One region of the Chryseobacterium sp. GTID13 genome, then DNA from elsewhere that is predicted to be linked to it. Evidence: riboswitches for the same ligand, from Rfam matches in the RefSeq annotation. Region 1 holds a riboswitch; each other region holds the start of a gene.
The links. A riboswitch is a leader RNA that binds a small molecule or an ion and turns the genes downstream of it on or off. The one in region 1 is predicted to bind cobalamin.

Region 2: it holds a riboswitch for cobalamin, as region 1 does, so the genes downstream of both, N4G44_RS14540 (acyl-CoA thioesterase) here and metE (5-methyltetrahydropteroyltriglutamate--homocysteine S-methyltransferase) in region 1, are expected to answer to the same signal.
Region 3: it holds a riboswitch for cobalamin, as region 1 does, so the genes downstream of both, N4G44_RS15105 (TonB-dependent receptor) here and metE (5-methyltetrahydropteroyltriglutamate--homocysteine S-methyltransferase) in region 1, are expected to answer to the same signal.
Region 4: it holds a riboswitch for cobalamin, as region 1 does, so the genes downstream of both, N4G44_RS04335 (TonB-dependent receptor) here and metE (5-methyltetrahydropteroyltriglutamate--homocysteine S-methyltransferase) in region 1, are expected to answer to the same signal.

Annotation. Positions count from the first base shown of each region.
Region 1 covers NZ_JAOCMB010000005.1:1,019,216-1,024,085, forward strand. Annotated here, with positions in the region: gene N4G44_RS11045 (hypothetical protein) at 1-100, opposite strand, end outside; gene N4G44_RS11050 (Lrp/AsnC family transcriptional regulator) at 188-634, opposite strand; gene N4G44_RS11055 (carboxymuconolactone decarboxylase family protein) at 740-1,192, shown strand; gene N4G44_RS11060 (Lrp/AsnC family transcriptional regulator) at 1,255-1,716, opposite strand; cobalamin riboswitch at 1,870-2,051, shown strand; gene N4G44_RS11065 (hypothetical protein) at 2,106-2,237, opposite strand; partial or broken gene metE (5-methyltetrahydropteroyltriglutamate--homocysteine S-methyltransferase) at 2,236-4,556, shown strand; gene N4G44_RS11075 (KTSC domain-containing protein) at 4,725-4,870, shown strand, end outside.
Region 2 covers NZ_JAOCMB010000005.1:1,720,558-1,725,427, reverse strand. Annotated here, with positions in the region: partial or broken gene N4G44_RS14560 (PspC domain-containing protein) at 1-804, opposite strand, end outside; gene N4G44_RS14555 (PadR family transcriptional regulator) at 816-1,145, opposite strand; gene N4G44_RS14550 (XAC2610-related protein) at 1,445-2,128, shown strand; gene N4G44_RS14545 (HD domain-containing protein) at 2,131-2,721, shown strand; gene N4G44_RS14540 (acyl-CoA thioesterase) at 2,795-3,178, opposite strand; cobalamin riboswitch at 3,295-3,473, opposite strand; gene N4G44_RS14535 (hypothetical protein) at 3,526-4,323, opposite strand; gene N4G44_RS14530 (ATP-binding cassette domain-containing protein) at 4,464-4,870, opposite strand, start outside.
Region 3 covers NZ_JAOCMB010000005.1:1,826,822-1,831,691, forward strand. Annotated here, with positions in the region: partial or broken gene N4G44_RS15095 (NADH:flavin oxidoreductase/NADH oxidase) at 1-543, opposite strand, end outside; partial or broken gene cdd (cytidine deaminase) at 647-1,128, shown strand; cobalamin riboswitch at 1,294-1,469, shown strand; gene N4G44_RS15105 (TonB-dependent receptor) at 1,501-2,811, shown strand; gene N4G44_RS15110 (TonB-dependent receptor domain-containing protein) at 2,790-3,359, shown strand; gene N4G44_RS15115 (YncE family protein) at 3,373-4,416, shown strand; gene N4G44_RS15120 (CCA tRNA nucleotidyltransferase) at 4,582-4,870, opposite strand, start outside.
Region 4 covers NZ_JAOCMB010000002.1:872,594-877,463, reverse strand. Annotated here, with positions in the region: gene N4G44_RS04340 (YncE family protein) at 1-720, opposite strand, end outside; gene N4G44_RS04335 (TonB-dependent receptor) at 717-2,747, opposite strand; cobalamin riboswitch at 2,857-3,043, opposite strand; gene N4G44_RS04330 (transporter) at 3,298-4,254, opposite strand; gene N4G44_RS04325 (cytochrome-c peroxidase) at 4,251-4,870, opposite strand, start outside.

The sequences.
Region 1 (4,870 bases):
TATATTGGGATTTAGCCGTCCATCGGTTAAAAAAGCGCATGATAAGGTAAGCTAAACCGCCGAATATGGCCAGAATAAAGATCATAAACATGAATTCCATAGAAATTAATTTACATCAAAACTAATATTTTAAAATTAAAAAACAATACCCGCTGGAATACTGTTTTTCTTTCTATGAAAATTTCGCTTATTGAGTTTGAAAAAAACGATTGGTTTTTATTTCAGACAGCTGAACGGATGTAGAAGGAATTCCGAACTTGATCAGCCTGTCGATGACTTCTTCAAGATGTGCACTGTCCTTCAGCACACATTCAGCAATGAGGCAATATTCGCCTGTGACCCTTTTACAGCTGATGATCTCAGGAAACTGTTTCAGATGATCGATAAATACTCTGAACTCATCATTTTTAAATTTCAGATGAATAATAACTTTCAGGCTGTATCCCAGAAGGCTGTAATCAACATCTGCTGTAAAGCTTTTAATCACACCGGTATCGGTAAGATTCTGTACTCTTTCTTTTGTGGCAGACTGAGACAGGGAGATTTTCCGCCCTATTTCGGCATAACTTAACCTGGAATTTTCGATCAGTAAGCTTAATATTTTACGATCAAATTCATCTAAAACTATTTTCATTGCATTTTTAAATTAAATCAGTGGAATTCTCCAAAATTATAAAATTTAACCATTAAATCCATTTTAAAATATTATGAATTAAACAGAAATTTGACATAAAAAAATATGACAACAATTGAATTTTCAAACCATGGAAACACCCCATTTGAAAAACTGATCGGGCACAACCCTGAGATCCTGGCGAAATGGAACAACCTTGAAGAAGTCTTCTTTAAAAATACAACGTTAGATCCTAATCTGCTGGAACAGGTACGAAGAATCCTCGCCTTTGGAAACGGCTGTGAATACTGTATGGTAAAAGGCGGGAAAGCCGATTTCAGCCAGTCAGAGCTTAAAATATCCGTAGCTGTGAGCTTTGCCGAGCTTTTCTGTAAAGACCACCGTTCCATACTCAGGGCTCATTTCAGCATGCTGAGGGAATTCTTTTCTGACAAAGAAATTTCAGAGCTCTGTACGTTTGTCAGCTTTATCAGTGCTTCCCAGAAATTAGGAAAGATATTTAACCTGACGGAGGACTATCAGCCCAATGCAGTTATAAAAATGGAACAGCTTCCTTAAAAACTCAAAAACCTGATTTTTAATCTGAACCAGCATCTGAAAAAACAGGTGCTATTTTACTTCTATATACTCACCCCATGAATATTCTTTACCTCAGCCATCACGAAGGTACTGTGTGCACCTCCAATGGAATCCAATGATCCCAGCTTATTGAATACAAAATCCTGATAGTGCTTCATATCCCTTACCTGAACTTTAAGGAGAAAATCGAAATCCCCGGAAATATTGTAGCATTCCGCTACTTCATCAATCTGTAAAATATCTTCAACAAACTGATTTCCTACTGCACGGTCATGCATTTTAAGCTTGATCTGGCAAAAAACAGTAAAGCCCCGGTTCAGCTTTTCGGCTTCCAGAACTGCTGCATAATGTTTGATAAATCCATCCTGCTCGAGTCTTTTCATCCGTTCAAAAACAGGTGAAGGCGAAAGGTTGACCTCTTTTGCAAGCTCTTTTACCGTTAATTTGGCATTTTTTTGAAGGATTCTGAGCAATTGGAGATCCTTTTCATCAAGTCTTTCCACAGGATAATATTCTTTTTTAGGATTATATTTTCAAAAATACAGAATAATTCACTTAATAATATATATTGGAAAGAATTATTTTCTTAATTCCTTACATCTAGCCAATGAATTCACTTTAATAGCTAAATTTACCTCAGATTTGTTCTTTAACATCCTTCATCAAACAGAATAGGTTTTACCTAACGTAGATTAATAGGGAATCGTGTGAGAATCACGAGCTGTCGCGCAACTGTAAGTAATACCCAAAGTTTTATCCTGAAAATATCCACTGCCAAAGCGGGAAGGATGATAAAACCGTTACAAGCCAGGAGACCTGCCTATTCTGAATGGACAATGCTTTCGCGGTCTGAAGCTTCAGGTCATACAGATGATACTTTTTTGAATGTTCTTCACGTTAACAGGAAGATTACGTCCTTTTTGTATCCGTTCCATTCCCTGAAAAATTCTTTCCCGGCAGCATTGCGAAGCATTTTAAAAGAGCTTTTAAAATCATTATTGTTTAATCTAAAAGTATAGAACATGCAAACGCACATTCTTGGAAGCCCGCGTATTGGCCGCCACAGAGAACTCAAAAAAGCCTGCGAGCAATATTGGTCAGGCAAAGCATCATTAAATGAACTCCTGCAAACCGGGAAAACCATCTGCAGGCAGAACTGGAAAATGCAGCAGGAAGCCGGAATTGACCTCATTCCCTGCAACGATTTTTCTTATTACGACCAGGTTTTGGATATGACCTTAACCGTTGGAGCCATTCCGGAACGCTACAGAGAAATCACAACAAGAAACTCCAATTCTGAACTTGACCTTTATTTTGCAATGGCCAGAGGTTACCAGCAGGAAGGCCTGGATATTACCGCGATGGAAATGACGAAATGGTTCGATACCAATTACCATTATATTGTCCCTGAATTTCAAAAGAACCAGCAGTTCGGATTGTTTTCAAAAAGATCATCAGTGAATTCATCCATGCAAAAAAGGCCGGAATAAATGCCAAACCCGTAATCATAGGACCTCTCACCTATCTTCTCCTGGGAAAAGAGAAAGAAGACGGCTTTGATAAACTTGACCTTATAGAAAATCTTCTTCCCGTATATATTGAGATTTTAAAAGAACTGCAAAACCATGGAGCAAGTTGGATTCAGTTTGATGAACCTTTCTTGGGCCTTGACCTTACTGAAAAAGCAAAAGAAATTTACCAGTCCGTTTATGCTGAAATCAGAAAACAGTTTCCGGATCTTAAATTTATTCTCGCAACTTATTTTGAAGGTTTGAAAGACAACCTTTCGCTGGCAGTGTCACTTCCTGCAGACGTCCTTCATATTGATCTGGTACGCTGCCCTGAACAGCTGGAAGAAGTATTGGAAATCATTCCTCAAACATTGAGCCTTTCTTTAGGTATTGTGGACGGAAGAAACATCTGGAAAAATGATTTTGAAAAATCTTTGGCGTTTATTCAAACAGCTGTCAGTGCCATCGGTTCAGACAGGGTTTTTATTGCCCCTTCATGTTCTCTTCTTCACGCTCCTTTCGATCTTGATCTTGAAACTGACGAAAAAACGCTGTCCCCTGGAATCAAGCAATGGTTGGCTTTTGCCAAACAGAAAGTATACGAGATTGTTGCCTTAAAAAAGCTGGCATCAGGAAATGCAGATTACCAGGCATTACAGCAATATGCAGAAAATAAAAAAGCGGTTGATACCCGAAAAACTTCAGCACTGATCCATCATCAGGAAGTAAAGGATCGTGTGGAGGTTACTACTGAAGATGATACACGGAGGAACAGCCCGTTCAGTGTCAGAAAAGCAGAGCAGCAGAAAGTTTTACAGCTTCCCTTGTTTCCCACCACAACAATTGGTTCTTTTCCCCAGACCAAAGAAGTAAGAACCTGGAGATCAAAATTCAAAAAAGGAGACCTGACGGCAGAACAATATGACATCTTGTTGAAAAAAGAAACCGAAAGAACCATCCGCTGGCAGGAAGAAACCGGAATTGATGTCCTGGTTCACGGAGAATTTGAGCGCAACGATATGGTGGAATATTTTGGAGAACAGCTTTCAGGCTTTGCCTTCACGCAAAACGGATGGGTCCAGAGTTACGGTAGCCGCTGCGTAAAACCTCCGGTAATCTATGGTGACGTTCACCGTCCGCATCCAATGACGGTTTACTGGTCGCAGTATGCCCAGTCTCTGACTCAAAAATGGGTTAAAGGAATGCTTACAGGACCGGTCACCATTCTGCAATGGTCTTTTGTCCGTGACGACCAGCCACGTTCTTTAACCTGTAAACAGATTGCACTGGCGATTCGCGATGAGGTAAATGATCTGGAAAAGGCAGGAATCAGAATTATCCAGATAGATGAGCCGGCCATCAGGGAAGGACTTCCGCTCAGAAGATCCGGATGGCAGGAATACCTGAAATGGGCAGTGGAAGCTTTCAGAATTTCGGCAAGCGGCGTGGAAGATGCCACACAGATTCATACGCATATGTGCTATTCCGAATTCAATGATATTATCCAGAATATAGCAGACATGGATGCCGATGTCATCACCATAGAATGCTCCAGAAGCCAGATGGAACTGCTGCAGGCCTTTGCCGACTTCAAATATCCGAACGATATCGGGCCGGGAGTTTACGATATTCACTCTCCGCGAGTTCCTTCAAAAGAAGAAATGCTTGAACTGCTGAAGAAAGCACAAGCTGTAATTCCTGCACAGCAGCTTTGGGTGAATCCTGACTGCGGATTGAAAACCAGGCATTGGGATGAAATGGAGAAGGCGCTGATTGCAATGGTGGAGGCTTCGAGGGAGGCTAGTAAAGAATTTGATTTGCAAACATTATAAATTTTACGGGAGCTTTAGAGCTCCTGTTTTTTTCTTTACTTAATACATAATAAATTTCAAAGGTTTATCTTCTCTGTTATAATTACTAAATAAATTAATACTGAATAACTTACGATTTTCTCAATTAAAAACCTTAATTTTGCACCCCGAAATAAGGATTCTACAGTTATGAAAAAATTAGGCGAATACAGAAAGCTTCTTGAAGTTGATAAAACCGTTACTTTAAAGGAATTAAAGACCATTTACAGGAATGCAATGAAAGATACGCATCCTGATAAATTTGCCAATGACGAAGCCGGAAAGCTGGATGCAGA
Region 2 (4,870 bases), 700 kb from region 1:
AGCTCCGGGAAAGTTTGAATCAATTCCGAAAAGGCCAAAGACTACAAACACACCTATAATGCTGCTTAAAGCCATAAATGCGAAGAAGATTCCTATAATATATTTTAAAACATTCCAGACTCCGCTTCCAGCATTGCTGATGTAAGGTTTATTTTCAGTGTAAATTTCACCAGCTCTGGTTGTTGTCTCGTTGGCGAATTGCACAATTTTACTGGATTCTTCCTTTAAATTATCAAAATTCAATGGTTTTCCTTTCATTTTCAAAAAGTCTGATGCAGTTTCTGCTTTAGGTAATACTGCCCAGAGAATAAAATATAAAAGGATAACTAAAAGCGAGGATCCAGGGGCAACCCAAAGGAAAAGAAATGCACCTACCCAAATTAATCTCATCCAAGTAATGTCCATACCAGAGTATGCAGCTAAACCTGCACAAACTCCTGCGATTTTTTGTTTTTCAGGGTCACGGAACAATTGCTTTCTATCAGAATAGGTAGTTCCTGTAGTATTTTGTCTGTTGCTGTTTTTTTCAGAATAGTAAGCTTCTTCCTGCTCTCCGATCTTTTCAGGAGTACCGATCTGAGCAATTACTCTTTCTACGTCTCCATCGTTGATGACTTCTCTTTTACCTAAAGAATCTTTGAAGATTTCAACCATTCTGATTTCTATGTCGTGCATTACCTCTTCTGCTTCTGAAGCGTCTAACGAGCTTCTAAGAGCATTCAGGTAATCGCTGAGCTTTATATATGCGTGTTCTTCTATAGTGAAAGAAAAACCTGCGAGTCCTATTGAGAGTGTCTTGTTCATAGCTTTGTTTTTTAATTTTTTTGTGTGATTTGGTTTACTGAATCTGTCAGTTCTGCCCAGGTATTTTGAAGTTCGTCCAAGAAGAGTTTTCCTTTTTCTGTGATCTGGTAATATTTTCTTGGTGGTCCTCCGGTAGATTCTTCCCATCTGTAGGAAAGGAACTCGCCATTTTTCAGTCTTGTAAGGAGAGGATAGAGGGTTCCTTCCACTACATCCAGTTTTCCTTTTTTAAGTTCATCGATAAGGTCGGAAACATACATTTCGCGATGATTGATGAGACTTAAAATACAGAATTCCAGAATTCCTTTACGCATTTGCGCTTTGGTATTTTCAGTATTCATCTTTAATAAGTTTTGTTAATTAGTTATATTTTCAGAATAATGTTCCTAGCTAGATGAACCTATTCCGATTTTACATTACAAAGATATGTAAATAAAATGGTATTATGCAATACAAAGTAGTGAAATTATTTTTAGTTTTATATTAACTTACTGATATTCAGTAGTATAAATTTTAGTTGAAATTTGTCATGAATTTGAAATCAGTTAAAATCGGCTTTGAGATTTTAATTTTTTGTACTTTTGAGTAAGATTTTACAGAAAGAATTCAGTGAAATTGTTTAAAACAAAGCACAACTCAGATGAATCACAAAATAATATTGCCTATTATCCTTTTCGGAAACTTTTATTGGGCTCAGAATCAGTTCGAGTTAAAAGATGCTTCGAAGAATTATGATGTAAAAATCAACGTGGAAACCTGCGAAAACAATGAATGCAGTGGAAAATCAACTGTTGAGCTGCTGGACAAGAAGACTTCCGGAAAATTTCAGACCTTAACTTCAGAGAATTTAAACTTCTATCTGAACGAGGATCAGAAACCTACTGCGAATATCATTCAATTATATAATGAACAGAGTCCATTGATTTTTGATGATTTCAATTTTGACGGAACAGAAGATATAGCCATCAGAAACGGAAATGAAAGTGGGTATGGAGGCCCTTCTTATGATGTCTACGTATTTAATAGTACTAAAAAGCAAATGGTTCTGAGTGAGGAATTAACCGCCCTGGCTTACGAAAATCTGGGAATGTTCAATACGGATTCTGAGAGAAAAAGATTAATTACCTATTCCAAATCAGGTTGCTGCTGGCATCTCACAACGGAATATACGATAATTCCGCAACGCGGATTGTTTAAAGTATATGAGCTGGAAGAAGATGCAACCGGCGGAGAAACTGTAAAAGTGACCAAAAAAGAATTCATCAACGATCAATGGATAAAGAATATTAAAACTTATCCCATCAACGAATATTATAAGAATTAACAATGAAGATACAGAAGGAAATCGATTTTATCCTGGCAGTAGATGCCCTGAAAAACGTACAAAGAAGAAATTATAATGCCGACGATTCCAGAAGGGAAAATACGGCAGAACACTCATGGCAGATCATTATTCTGGCCCAGATCCTTTATCCATACGCTAAAAATAGAGTGGATATTGATCTTTTAAGAGTAATAAGAATGCTTTCCATTCATGATCTGGTAGAAATAGAAGCAGGTGATACTTTTATTTTTGACGAAAAAGCAATGGTAGGAAAATTCGAGAGAGAGAAAATTTCAGCCCGGAAAATTTTCGGAATCCTGGATGAACCTTTACGTACCGAATTTTTTGAGCTATGGCTTGAATTTGAAGAAGAAAAGACCCCAGATGCTATTTTTGCCTGTTCAATCGACCGTATTATGCCTTTTATCTTGAATTCCCATACTTCAGGAAAAAGCTGGACAGAAGCCGGTGTTACCGAAAAACAGATCAGAAATATGCTTGAACATGCGATCACGAGGGCATCAGATGAAATGGGAGAGGCCTTTGAGATGTTGTTGAGTAAAAGCCTGGAGACAGAAAAAGTGATCAGATAACCGGTTTCTGATAGGTTTGAAAAATAGTTTCGGGCGGCCGCAGGCCGCCCGAAACATTTTTTTATAATCATCATTACATGATCCTGATCGGCTTTTTAAATTCATCAATGGCTACAAACGTAAAATCGCCTACAATAGCTCTTTCTCTTTCATAAGAGTACATCTGTTCCGTATAGATCTCAACATTCACTTTCATACTGGTTTTTCCCACATAGGCAACCTTCCCGATCAGCTCAACAATTGTTCCGGCAGGAATAGGTTTTTTGAAATCGATCTTATCGCTGCTTACGGTTACCACTCTTTTTCTTGCAAAACGTGTTGCGGTGATAAAAGCAACTTCATCCATCAGCTGCATGGCTGTACCTCCGAAAAGAGTATCGTAGTGGTTGGTGGTATTCGGGAAAACCGCTTTAAAAATTCTGGTTTCGGATGCTGCAATTCTTTCTTCTGTAGTCATATTTCATTATTAATTAATGCGAAATGAAATATTATTAAAATAACAGAGCAGAGACAGGAATCAAAGGAATCCCTGAAAACAGTCCATCAGATCAATAAACTTCAGATCGCGAAAGTTTCTTGTTTAAAGAAAAGGCAGGTCTCCTGACTTGTAACATCTTTTACCTCCTTCCCGTGCCTGCACAGTGGATCCGTGGTAAAGACTTCAGTTACTTACAGTTGCGCGACAGTCCGTGATTTTCACACGGTTCCCTTTTAATCTGCGTTAAGCAGAACCGGTTTCTGTGATGAATTAGCGTTAAAACTTTTTCAGGACAAAAATAAGAATATTACAGAAAAAAACGGCAATTATTCCGGACTATTGTAAATAATCTGGCTCATTACCCTTCCTTCCTTGATGGTCCAGAGAGTGGTGTACCTGTTTTCACCGGAACCATTGATCATATAAAGATAGATATGGTCATTGTCAAGGGCAGTTACCCCGATATTGTTAAAATCCATGGTAGGCTGGAACATATTTTTTATGGCTTCCCTTACAAAAACAGAACCTCTTCCGGGCTGCTGAACCCTAATGGATTTGATCTCCGTCATTCCTTCAGGAAGTGCATCTTTGATTCCCCACGGCTTTATTTTATCGATGGTAAGAATTTTTCCGTCTGCATCTTTTTCCTGCTTTCTGTAACCGGCATTGGAAGGATAAATATCGATAACAACCTTCGTTCTTTGGGCAGTCGGTATTTTCGGATTGCTATTGTCTGTGAAGATAAGTGATTTCCCGTTCTTGGATTTTGAAGGCGTGAACTGAGGAAGCTGATCGATGAAGGCAACACGCCCCTTATTGACCATTCCTTCTTTCTCAAGATTCTCATATCTCACAAAAGGCTTTTCATCGTCCTGCTTTTCAGGATATTTGATCCAGATCCATTCCGTTTCTCCCGGTGCAGGCTTTACATAAACAAATACATCCCCTTTACGCATCCGGATCTTGTCTACAATTTTTCTGTAGTCATCCTTGTGAACACGCACATTGGCGTAGCCTTCTTCAGCTTTTACAACGCCGAAAGGAACCTTACTCTGTCCCTTCACAAATGATAAGGAAAATAGACTGAAAGCGGATAAGTACAATGCTTTGTTTACGGAAATCATTCTATGAAATTTTTGATCCTTCAAATATATAAATTAAATGCTTTTTTACTCCGTAAAATATAATGGTATTTGATTAAAATTATCAATATTTCCTGAAAAGCGATATGAAACTTATTATTGGGAACCTAATCTCAATTGATCTAGCTTTTTGGAAGATACTTAAATTGCTGCAGTTCTTTAACATCTTTCACCTTTCTCAGGTAAGTTTCAGACAGAAGGTAAATATCATCAGCCATATCCAGAATAACATTGTAGTTATGATCAGAGATAATGATTCCCTTATTTTTTGATTGGGATTTAATGATTAATTTCAATTCTTCCACAGCTTTTGGAGAAACACCGCTGAAAGGCTCATCCAGAAGAACAAATGCGGAGTCGCAATAGATAATGATCAATGTTTCAACAATTCTTTTCTCGCCACCTGAAAGATTCCTGGAAGTTTTATCAAGAAATGGCTGTATCATTTTTAAACCATATAGAAGTTCTGTATTTTCTTGGGTACAGAATAAAGGGATAAGCTTTCTGATCCTGCATTCCTTGGGAAGAA
Region 3 (4,870 bases), 810 kb from region 1:
ATAAGAACTGATGGATGAGGTATCCGTGTGCACCATGAATTTCTATGATATCGAAGCCGGCCTTTACTGCTCTTTGAGCTGCATTTTTAAAATTCTGAACCTGTTCCCGGATCTCATCAACAGTGAGGGCATGGGGAATCCTTTCAGAGGGATGATAAGGAATACCGCTGGGAGCTACTGTTTCCCAGCCTTCTTCTATGGGAATCTGTATATTATTCCACGTGGAGCCCTTTCTTCCGGCATGGGCAAGCTGGATTCCTATTTTACTTTCTGAACGGGAATGGACAAAGTCAACGATTTTTTCAGTTCCTCTGCCTGCTGATCGTTCCAGATTCCCATACAGTGATTGGTGATTCTTCCCCGCGGCTCTACGCCTGTAGCTTCTACCATGATCAGTCCGGTTCCTCCTTGTGACCTGCTCCCGTAGTGTACAAAATGGAAATCATTGGCCATGCCATTTTCACAGGAATACATACACATAGGAGACATTACCCATCTGTTTTTCAGTTCTACATTTCTGAATTTTATTGGTGTATACAGCATTTTATTTTTTTTGAATTTTCAATTTAATGGATGAATAAAAAAACATTGTTCAATTGGTGAAAAAGGAGTACTTTTAGCCCCCTTTTTTAGTCATGACTAATATATGAAAAAAGACATACAGATCAGTTACGAGCACTTTAAAAACAGCAGTGAACTGAGCGATATAGAAAAAAACTGTTCGAGAGTGCCAAACAGGCCCGTGAAAATGCCTATGCGCCTTACTCGAACTTCCTTGTAGGATGTGCTGTTCTGCTGGAAAACGGTGAAATTTACTCAGGTAACAACCAGGAAAATGCAGCCTATCCATCAGGACTATGTGCGGAAAGAACGACTCTTTTCTGGGTGGCTGCTAATTTTCCTGATGTAAAGGTCAAGAAGATTTTTGTAGTGGGCGGACCAAAGGAATTCCATGAGAAAAATCCTCCGATCCCTCCTTGTGGAGCATGCAGACAAAGTTTAATAGAATATGAGACAAAACAAAGTGAAAACATAGACCTTTATTTTTCAAGCATGAATGATGAGGTCGTGAAGGTGCATTCTATTAAGGATTTGTTACCTTTTTATTTTGATTCATCGTTTTTGTAAGATGAAATTTTGTCAATTGTAAATTTTGCTTTGCAAGTGAAGAGTTGGTTTGAAAAAATTCATTCAATTCATATATCTGTATTATCTTGCGAAGCAAAATTGACCATTCACTATTGACCTTATCATTCATTTTTTTACCCTTTTTGTGAAATACATATAAAAAGTTATCTTTGCAAAAATTTTGGTTTCCAGCATTTTGGAAATAATAGGGAATTGGGTGCGATGCCCAAACTGTCCCCGCAACTGTAGATCGCAATAAGATTTTCTGCAAAAAACCACTGTTCATACGGGAAGGTGCAGAAAGCGAAAGTCAGGAGACCTGCCAGAATTATAACTAAAAACGGATTACTTTCGGAGGAAAAGTAAAATAGTATGGATATAAAAAGGTCTTTATTACTGCTTTGTTCGTCTTTTGGCGGCTTTCTTTTCGGACAGGAGAAAGCTGTTGACACTATTTATATTTTCGACAGCCAGATGAAAAAAGCAAAACTTTTTCACCCGGTCCGTACAATTACTCCTGAAGATGTTGAGAAAAACTCAACCAATCTATCTGAACTTTTACGCTTCCAGTCTTCCATTTACATTAAAGAAAACGGTCGTGGTGCTGTTTCTTCACCATCATTCCGGGGAACAACGGCTCAGCAGACTGCTTTTGTATGGAACGGAATCAATATCAACTCGAGCTTTTTGGGGCAAGGGGATGTGAATAATATTCCTCTCTTCGGATATGATCAGATTGATATAAAAGCTGGCGGAGGAAGTGTTGTATATGGAAGCGGTGCTATCGGGGGAAGCATTCATTTAAATAACATTTTAGATTTCAACAGGGGTTTTAAGGCTTCTGTTTTTTCAGAGGTGGCATCTTTTGATACCTATAATAATTTTGCACAGGCTGCTTTCAGCAATGAAAAATTGAGTGTAAAGGTTTCAGGAAGCTATATAACCAGTCAAAATGACTACAAGGTTCCTGAATTCGTGGTAGGAAATACCGGGTTTCATAATACCAACGGAAGATATTATAATACTTCGGTCAATATTGGCGTAGCGTATAAAATTGCTGACCACCAGACTATTTCATGGCAAAACCAGATGTTTGATGCTTCCCAGCATTATCCTATTTTCGAACTGAACGGTAATAAAACGAAATATAAGGTGCAGACTTTAAGAAGCCTGATTGCATGGGACATTAACAAAAGTAATCTTTCCAACAGTCTGAAAATGGCTTACACAGAGGATAATTTCCAGTATTTTGCAGATATTAACCAACCTAAGGCAAGTGGGGCAGACGGAAAGAATTACATTTTTAAGAATGATTTCAATTATTTCATCACTCCAAAGATCAACATCAATGCTATCGGGGAATTTCAGGTGAACAAGGGTGAAGGTTACCAATCGGACAAAAATAGTCAATCAGGAATTGGGGTTGTCAGCAGAAATGTAGGTTCCTTATCCGGCTTAATAAGATATTTTGCTACAAAAGATCTCCGTTTCGAAGCAGGAATTAAGAAGGATTTTGTAGAAGACATCTCTTCTCCCCTTCTGTATTCTTTTTCCGGGAAATGGAATGCTGTGAAATGGTATCATGTAGGAATTAATTTTTCAAAAACTTCAGATACCCTTCTTTTAATGATCTTTACTGGCAGCCGGGAGGAAATCTGGATCTGGTTCCGGAAACCTCTGTAAATATTGATATGAACCATGAGTTCAGCTTTGGGGATTTTAAGATTGCTCTAAGCCCTTATTATATGGATATCAAAAACCTGATCAACTGGCTTCCGACCTCTTTGGGGTATTGGGCACCATTTAATACGTACAGGGTTGAATCTTACGGTCTGGAATCTCAGGTTACCTGGAATAAAACCTTTGGTAAACATGCTTTGAAGCTGGACGGAGGCTATACGTATTCAAAATCGATCAACAAAGACACTGATTTGCAGAGGATGTATGTTCCGATGCACAAGGCAGTCGGAAATATAGAGTATGGATATTCTTTATTCAAAGTATATGCTCAGGGAATGTTCAACGGCCTTACGTATACAACATCCGACGAAAAAAGATCTGTAGCGATTGACCCATATTTTATTTTGAATGCCGGAATTTCTGCATCGCTTTTCAAGAAATACACTTTAGGATTTAAAGTAAATAACGTCACGGATACCTATTACCAGACAGTATCTCTTTACCCGATGCCTAAAAGAAATTACAGTGTTTATGCAACAATTAATTTTTAAACTTAAAAATATTATGAAACTGACAAAACTTCTACATCTTCTTTTTGCTTTTACACTTCTTCTGGGCATCGTGTCCTGTAGCAGTGACAATACTGAGGAGCAGGAAATATTCTACGGTAACGGCTTTTTAATTGCCAATGAAGGGACTTACGGAAAGCCCGAGGCAGACGTAACATTTGTAAGCGCAGACCTAAGCCTTAAACAGGATAACATTTTTGCATTTAATAACGGTGGTTCAAAGCTGGGGGATGTTTTACAGATGATTGCCTTCAATGGTGAAAATGCTTATCTTCTACTGAATAATTCTAATAGAATCCAAATTGCCAACCGTTCCAACTTTAAAGCGAACGGCCAAATTACCGCTGAACTTAATTCTCCCCGCTATATGGCTTTTGCCAACAATAATATTTATGTAACGAATGATAAATATATGGGCGATAAGTATGTAAGCATTTACAGGGTTTCAGACCGTTCTTTCATCAAAAAAATTGCTTTCACGGATGCTGCCGAGAGAATTGTGGAAGCCGGAAACAATATTTTTGTACAGAATGCTTCTTTCGGTTTTGGAAATAAGATCACTTACATCAATACTTCTACTAACGAGGTTCAGTCTACGATCACTCTTCCTGTCGGAAATATCAACAAGATCATCTCCAACAATCAAAATGTATACGCAATTGCTGCAGATGCCGCTAATTCTTATATCTACCAGATATCAAGCACAGGAAGCATTACAAAAACAACTACTTTAACGGGAATTGCCGATGCAAAAAATCTTGAAATTTCCAACGGTAAATTCTATTTCACTTCAGGAAAGAAAGTATACGGAATGGATATGAGCGCTACAACGGCTCCTTCATCACCATTATTCACCGTAGCGAACAGTGTTGATGATTATTCCGCTTTATACGGATTCAGCGTAATCAACGATAAAATTTTCACATCGGATTCCAACGGATTTACCCAGGACAGTAAAATTGTAGTTTACAATACTTCAGGAACTATTATCAAATCATTCACTTCGGGTATAGGTTCCAACTCCGTTTATCCTAACTAAGAATTAATACTCCGGTATTATCACATAATTTTTTATTTTTTTCATCATTTGTGTTTTTTTTCCGGTCTCTTCTGCAAAGAAGCGGCCGGATTTTATTTTAAGAGGTAAAACGGTTACGGCGGGACTTCGTCCCGCCGTAACCGTTTAATATTATTCTAAGTTTAATTATGCTTTCAATCCCAGCTTCTCAGCTTCGGCAATCACAAATTTTTCAGCTTCTTCCTTGTCATTCGGGATCTCTCCTTCCAGAATGGCTTCTTTTACTTTTTCTTTAAGGATTCCGATTTCTTTTCCGGGCTTGAGATTGAACATCTGCATGATTTCTTCTCCGGTAATCGGTGGCTGGAAATTGCGGACCTGGTCTTTTTCCTCCACTTCCTTGATCTTCACCGCTACATATTCAAAATTCTTTTTGAACCTGTCCTGTTTTTTAGAGTTTTTGGTCGTGATATCT
Region 4 (4,870 bases), on a different contig from region 1:
GGAACTCACATACAGATCTCCATAGTTATCCTTTTTAATACGGTGAAGATTAATAGCTACATCAATTTTTTTGGTTTCCGTGAATGTATTAAGGTTGATAACAGAGACCGTTTTATCATAATTCGGGAACCTGTATCCTCCGGAATTAGCGACAAAAAGCTGATCTCCCATCACTTCTATTTCCTCAGGCTGATAACCTACCACTACCTGTCTTTCAATAGCAAGTGAAGTTGTATCTATTTCCACTACTTTTCCGGGTGGGGAGTTGGGATTCAGCTCAACAGGTCCTGCATAGCTGCTGGCATAGACTTTATTGCCTTTAAAAGCAAGATAACGACAGTTCTGAAGCTGTATGGTTTTGATCCGTTTGGCTGTTTTTGCTTCCAGCACTTCAATTTTATTGGAAACATTGACAACGACGTACATTTTGCTTCCGTAGATCATGATATGATTTCCCACATCTCCAAGCTCCTTTACCACATTCGGATTGATTTCTCCATAAATATTCTTGCGGTAAGTTCCTGTAGCATAATCGAAATAATCGAGCGTACATTTGTTGCTGCCCATATTTCCTTCATTCAGAAGATAAAATCCTTTAACGGGAGTATCTTCACCGCTACTTACGCCTTTCGTTTCCGAAGGAACCACATAATCGTCTGTCCGGCACGAGAACAGAATCAAAAGAGCAAATGCCAGCAGGCAAAAGTTTAGTTTTTTCATAATGTAAAGCTTACAATAAGTTTAAAATTTCTTCCGGGCATCGGATAATTCCTGACCACGTCATAATATTGATCAAGCACGTTATTGACCTCAAAACTGGCTTTGAACTGATGGGAATGCCAGTTGAATTTTTTCTGAACGGATAAATCATGGGTGTACCAGGGCTGCAGATAATTGGCCCGGATATTATTCAGCTGTGCATCGTAACGTTCTCCGGTGTATACAAAGCTGTAATTGAAGCTCCAGTCTTTATAATCCGCCATCATGGTAAAGGTTGCAGCATGCCACGGCACATAGGAAATCTGGTCACCGTAGTAATCTTCTTTTTTATCGGTATAATCTCCGGCACGCTGATAAGTATAGCTCACCAAGGGTTTCAGCCTCACATTATGGATATCAAACTCAGCCTGAAGATTCACATCTGCCCCGATGATTTTTACTTCGCCTAAATTGGTCATCATCCATCTGAACAGATTGGTGGTAGGAACAGCAATAATCTTGTTTTCTACTTCATTATAATAGCCATCCACTTTGATATATATTCCTTTAAAAAATTTACGGTCATAAAGTTTCTGGTAGGTAAAGCCTACATCATATTGGTTGGTGTATTCAGGTTTCAGCATTACATTGCCGATCATTGTGTAATAGAGATCATTGAAAGTAGGCATCCTGAACACTCTTTTGTAGAAGGCCCTCACGGTAAGGTCTTTGGATTCAAAAGGCTGATAACTCAGGAAGGCTGAAGGTGTCCATTCGGTTTTATCCGGAGATTTTGCATTCATTTTTACTTCTTCATGTACGAAAGTTCCCAGAACGCTTCCTAAAAATTTCAACCGGTTCCACTGATAGGTTGAAGCAAAGGCAATGAGTGAAGTATAGCGGGTAGGAAAAGAGAAATCCCTCAGACTGGCATTCAGATTATTATACTGGAAATCAAAACTTGCACTTACATCCCAGTTTTTATGAATAGAATAAATATTTGAATTGGAAAAATAGAGTTCCCTCTGAACATAAGAATTATCTATCGGCAGAACGGTTGTTGCCACATTCACCGTATCTAAAAACCGGGTATAGTCGTAAGCAAATTTAGCCTTGAACTGGGTTTCGAATTTGGGGAACAGCTTTTTTCGGAAACCGGCCTGAACAAAATAGTTTTCATCCAGCATCTGCTGACCTTTCGGCCCGAAGTTATTATTAACAATAGCAGTGGGAACTCCACGATCGGAAATATAGCCGTAACCCCGTACACTCCAGCTTCCGTCATTAATGGTCCCGTTTAAAGCAGTTTCAAAACGTTTCGCACGGATGTAAGAATCATATCTTCTGGCAATGGTATCATTGGCAACAGATCCGTCAGAATTTTTCTTTTCGTATTTAAACTTATACAATCCGTCACTCTGCACAAACTCCGAACTGAAACTTGCCGAGACTTTATCCGAAATCTTCTGTTCCAAACGAAAGGAAGGATTAAATAAACTGATAGAGCCTAATTTTAATTTTAGCGTTAAGTTCGTTTTAATATCTCCTTTAAAAACAGGTATTTTAGGCTGAAGATAAATAGATCCTGAAGATCCGAAGTCTTTTGCCGGCTGAAAAATTTCACTTTTCTGGCCGTTGTATAAAGAAATAGCTTCAAGATCGTCCAGTGAAAACTTTCCAAGATCCACAATTCCGTTCTGAACATTCCCAAGCTGTATCCCATCGTAGAAAACGCCCACATGCTGGCTACCCATACTCCGGATATTCACCGTTTTCAGACCGCCCATTCCCCCATAATCTTTGATCTGAACTCCTGAGAAATACCGTAAAGCATCGGCCACCGACTGGCTGTTCAGTCTTTCCAGCTGTTCGCCGGAAAGGATCTGGGCAGGAAGAATTTCTTTAAAATCTTTTTTGTAAATCTGAATCGGAAGAATCGTTTTTTCCCGGATACTGTCGCCGGATTGTGAGAACAGAAGCTGAAATGCTGCCACAAATATTGTGATAACAACTTTCTGAAACTGTGAAAAACTAAGTTTTCTGACCATTAGCTCGTTTAGAATAATGTAGACGCTAATGGATATAAGATAGCAAAGATAAAGCACAGCTGTCACTGCACAGAATCCTTGTTGTCCTAAGCTTTATTCCACGAAAGCATCAAACGTTCATCCTCCGGCAGGTCTTCTGACTTACTCCGTTTTTGAAATCCTTCCCATTAAAAAAAACAGTGGATATACTCTTCAAAAACTTTGATGTGGAGCTTACAGCAGCGGGTCTGTTCCGGATTTTCACCGGATTCCCTTTTAAGTGCTTTTTACAGCGCACCAGATTGCGGCAAAGATAGAAAATTCTTCATAGAATCAAAATCGATTCAACAAAATGATTTTCAGCAACAAAACCCAGCAACTTCAGAATTTCAGTCGCTGGGTTGATTGGCTAACGGTGGCTTCGAGAACCTCAGCCACCACATGGAAGCTATTCGATCTTAAGAATAAAGAAACTATAAACCTTAAGGATAATAAAAAAACAATATTTCAAATTATAACATATACTTATTTTTCCGGCAATGGTGGCTGAGGCTCTCGAAGCCACCATTCCTTAAATTCCAAAATTGATAAAGACACTGAACCTGGATTTCGCTTCAATATCGCCACCGGCCAGATGGGAGTAAACAGGGAGCATTACTTCACTTCCCAGACTGAATTTTTTATAGGATGCCTCAAAACCGAGTTTTCCATACAAAGCACTTCCTGCCGTGTTGGGTAAAACTTCGTCAAACTGTTTGTTCTGATCATAAACTTCACCCTGAAGTCCGGCTTTGGCAGAAAAAATAGTATTTTTATTTCCTGTAAGCTGGTAAAAACCTGTTGCTGCATAATTCCATTGGTTTCCGAACCGGTAGTTTTTTTTGTTTTCAGTTTTTATGGTATAATCTGTATTGACGAGTACAGCCAGTTTGTTTTTCTGGAATTTATAGTTCAGAGCAGCCTGATAATCCCAGCTTCCTGTTCCGAGCTGAAAACTTGGATTGACACCGGAGGCTCCTTTCTCATCAAATTTCCCCAAAGGAATTTTCACCCCTAAACCGCCATTAAGCTGATGAAAATTATCTTTTGAACTTATGATCCGGTAGATTCCCATCAGGTTCAGATCTCCGATACCGCTGATATTAATATCACCCTGCATGGTTTTCTTTTCATGAAAATGAAATGGCAGACTGGCGTAGACACTCAGTTTTTCAGTCAATGGAATTTTACCCCAAACCTGCAGGGTATTGAAGTACTGATCCTGTGTATGATCTTTTACAAAAAGGTTTTCTTTGGCTTTATAGTGCTGTGCAAAATATTTGATCCCTATAAACTGGGGATTCAGTAAGGACTCAAAGCCGGAGGAACCGTTTCCTGCTGCACACCCGCAGGCATCACAGTCATACAGCAGAATTCTGTTAATATCAGGTGCAATGTAAAGGCTGTCATTAATGGTTTTAGCCTGACAGACAACCGATACAGCTAAACTTAGTATAAAAATTATTTTTTTCAGATTCATAATGTTCATTCTGCAAATTTTGGATTAGAAATAAAGGTTTTATCGGATAAGGTTTTCAAGAAAGCAATGATAAACTGCTTTTCCTGTGTATTCATCGCAATTCCGGTATGTCCGTTCTGTTTCAGCTGCGGATCAAGGTTGGGATTATCTTCTACTTGATCCGAATAGAAATTAAGAACTGCTTCGAGTGTATAAAATCTTCCATCGTGCATGTATGGAGCCGTATATTCTATATTTCTCAGGCTTGGCACACGAAATTTCATCCAGTCCTTCTGATCAAGGGTTACCCGGTAACGTCCCGCATCTTTAAACTGGGTGTTGTAATACATTCCTGTATTCCTGAAACTCTCATCGGTAAATAGTTCCCCACTGTGGCATGAGCTGCATTTCTGCTGAAAAAGCTCCATTCCCTTGGATTCTTCCGAAGTAAATATTTCCTTTCCCTGTTTAACCCTGTCATATTTGGAATCTGCAGAGATCATACTTGCCATAAACTGTGACAGCGCTTTCAGTACTCTTTCCCCCGTTATATTCTCATCACCATAAGCCGCTGCGAAAAGCTTTTTATACTTCTGATCTGCTTTCAGTTTTGAAATGATTTCAGGCATTGAACTATCCATTTCAT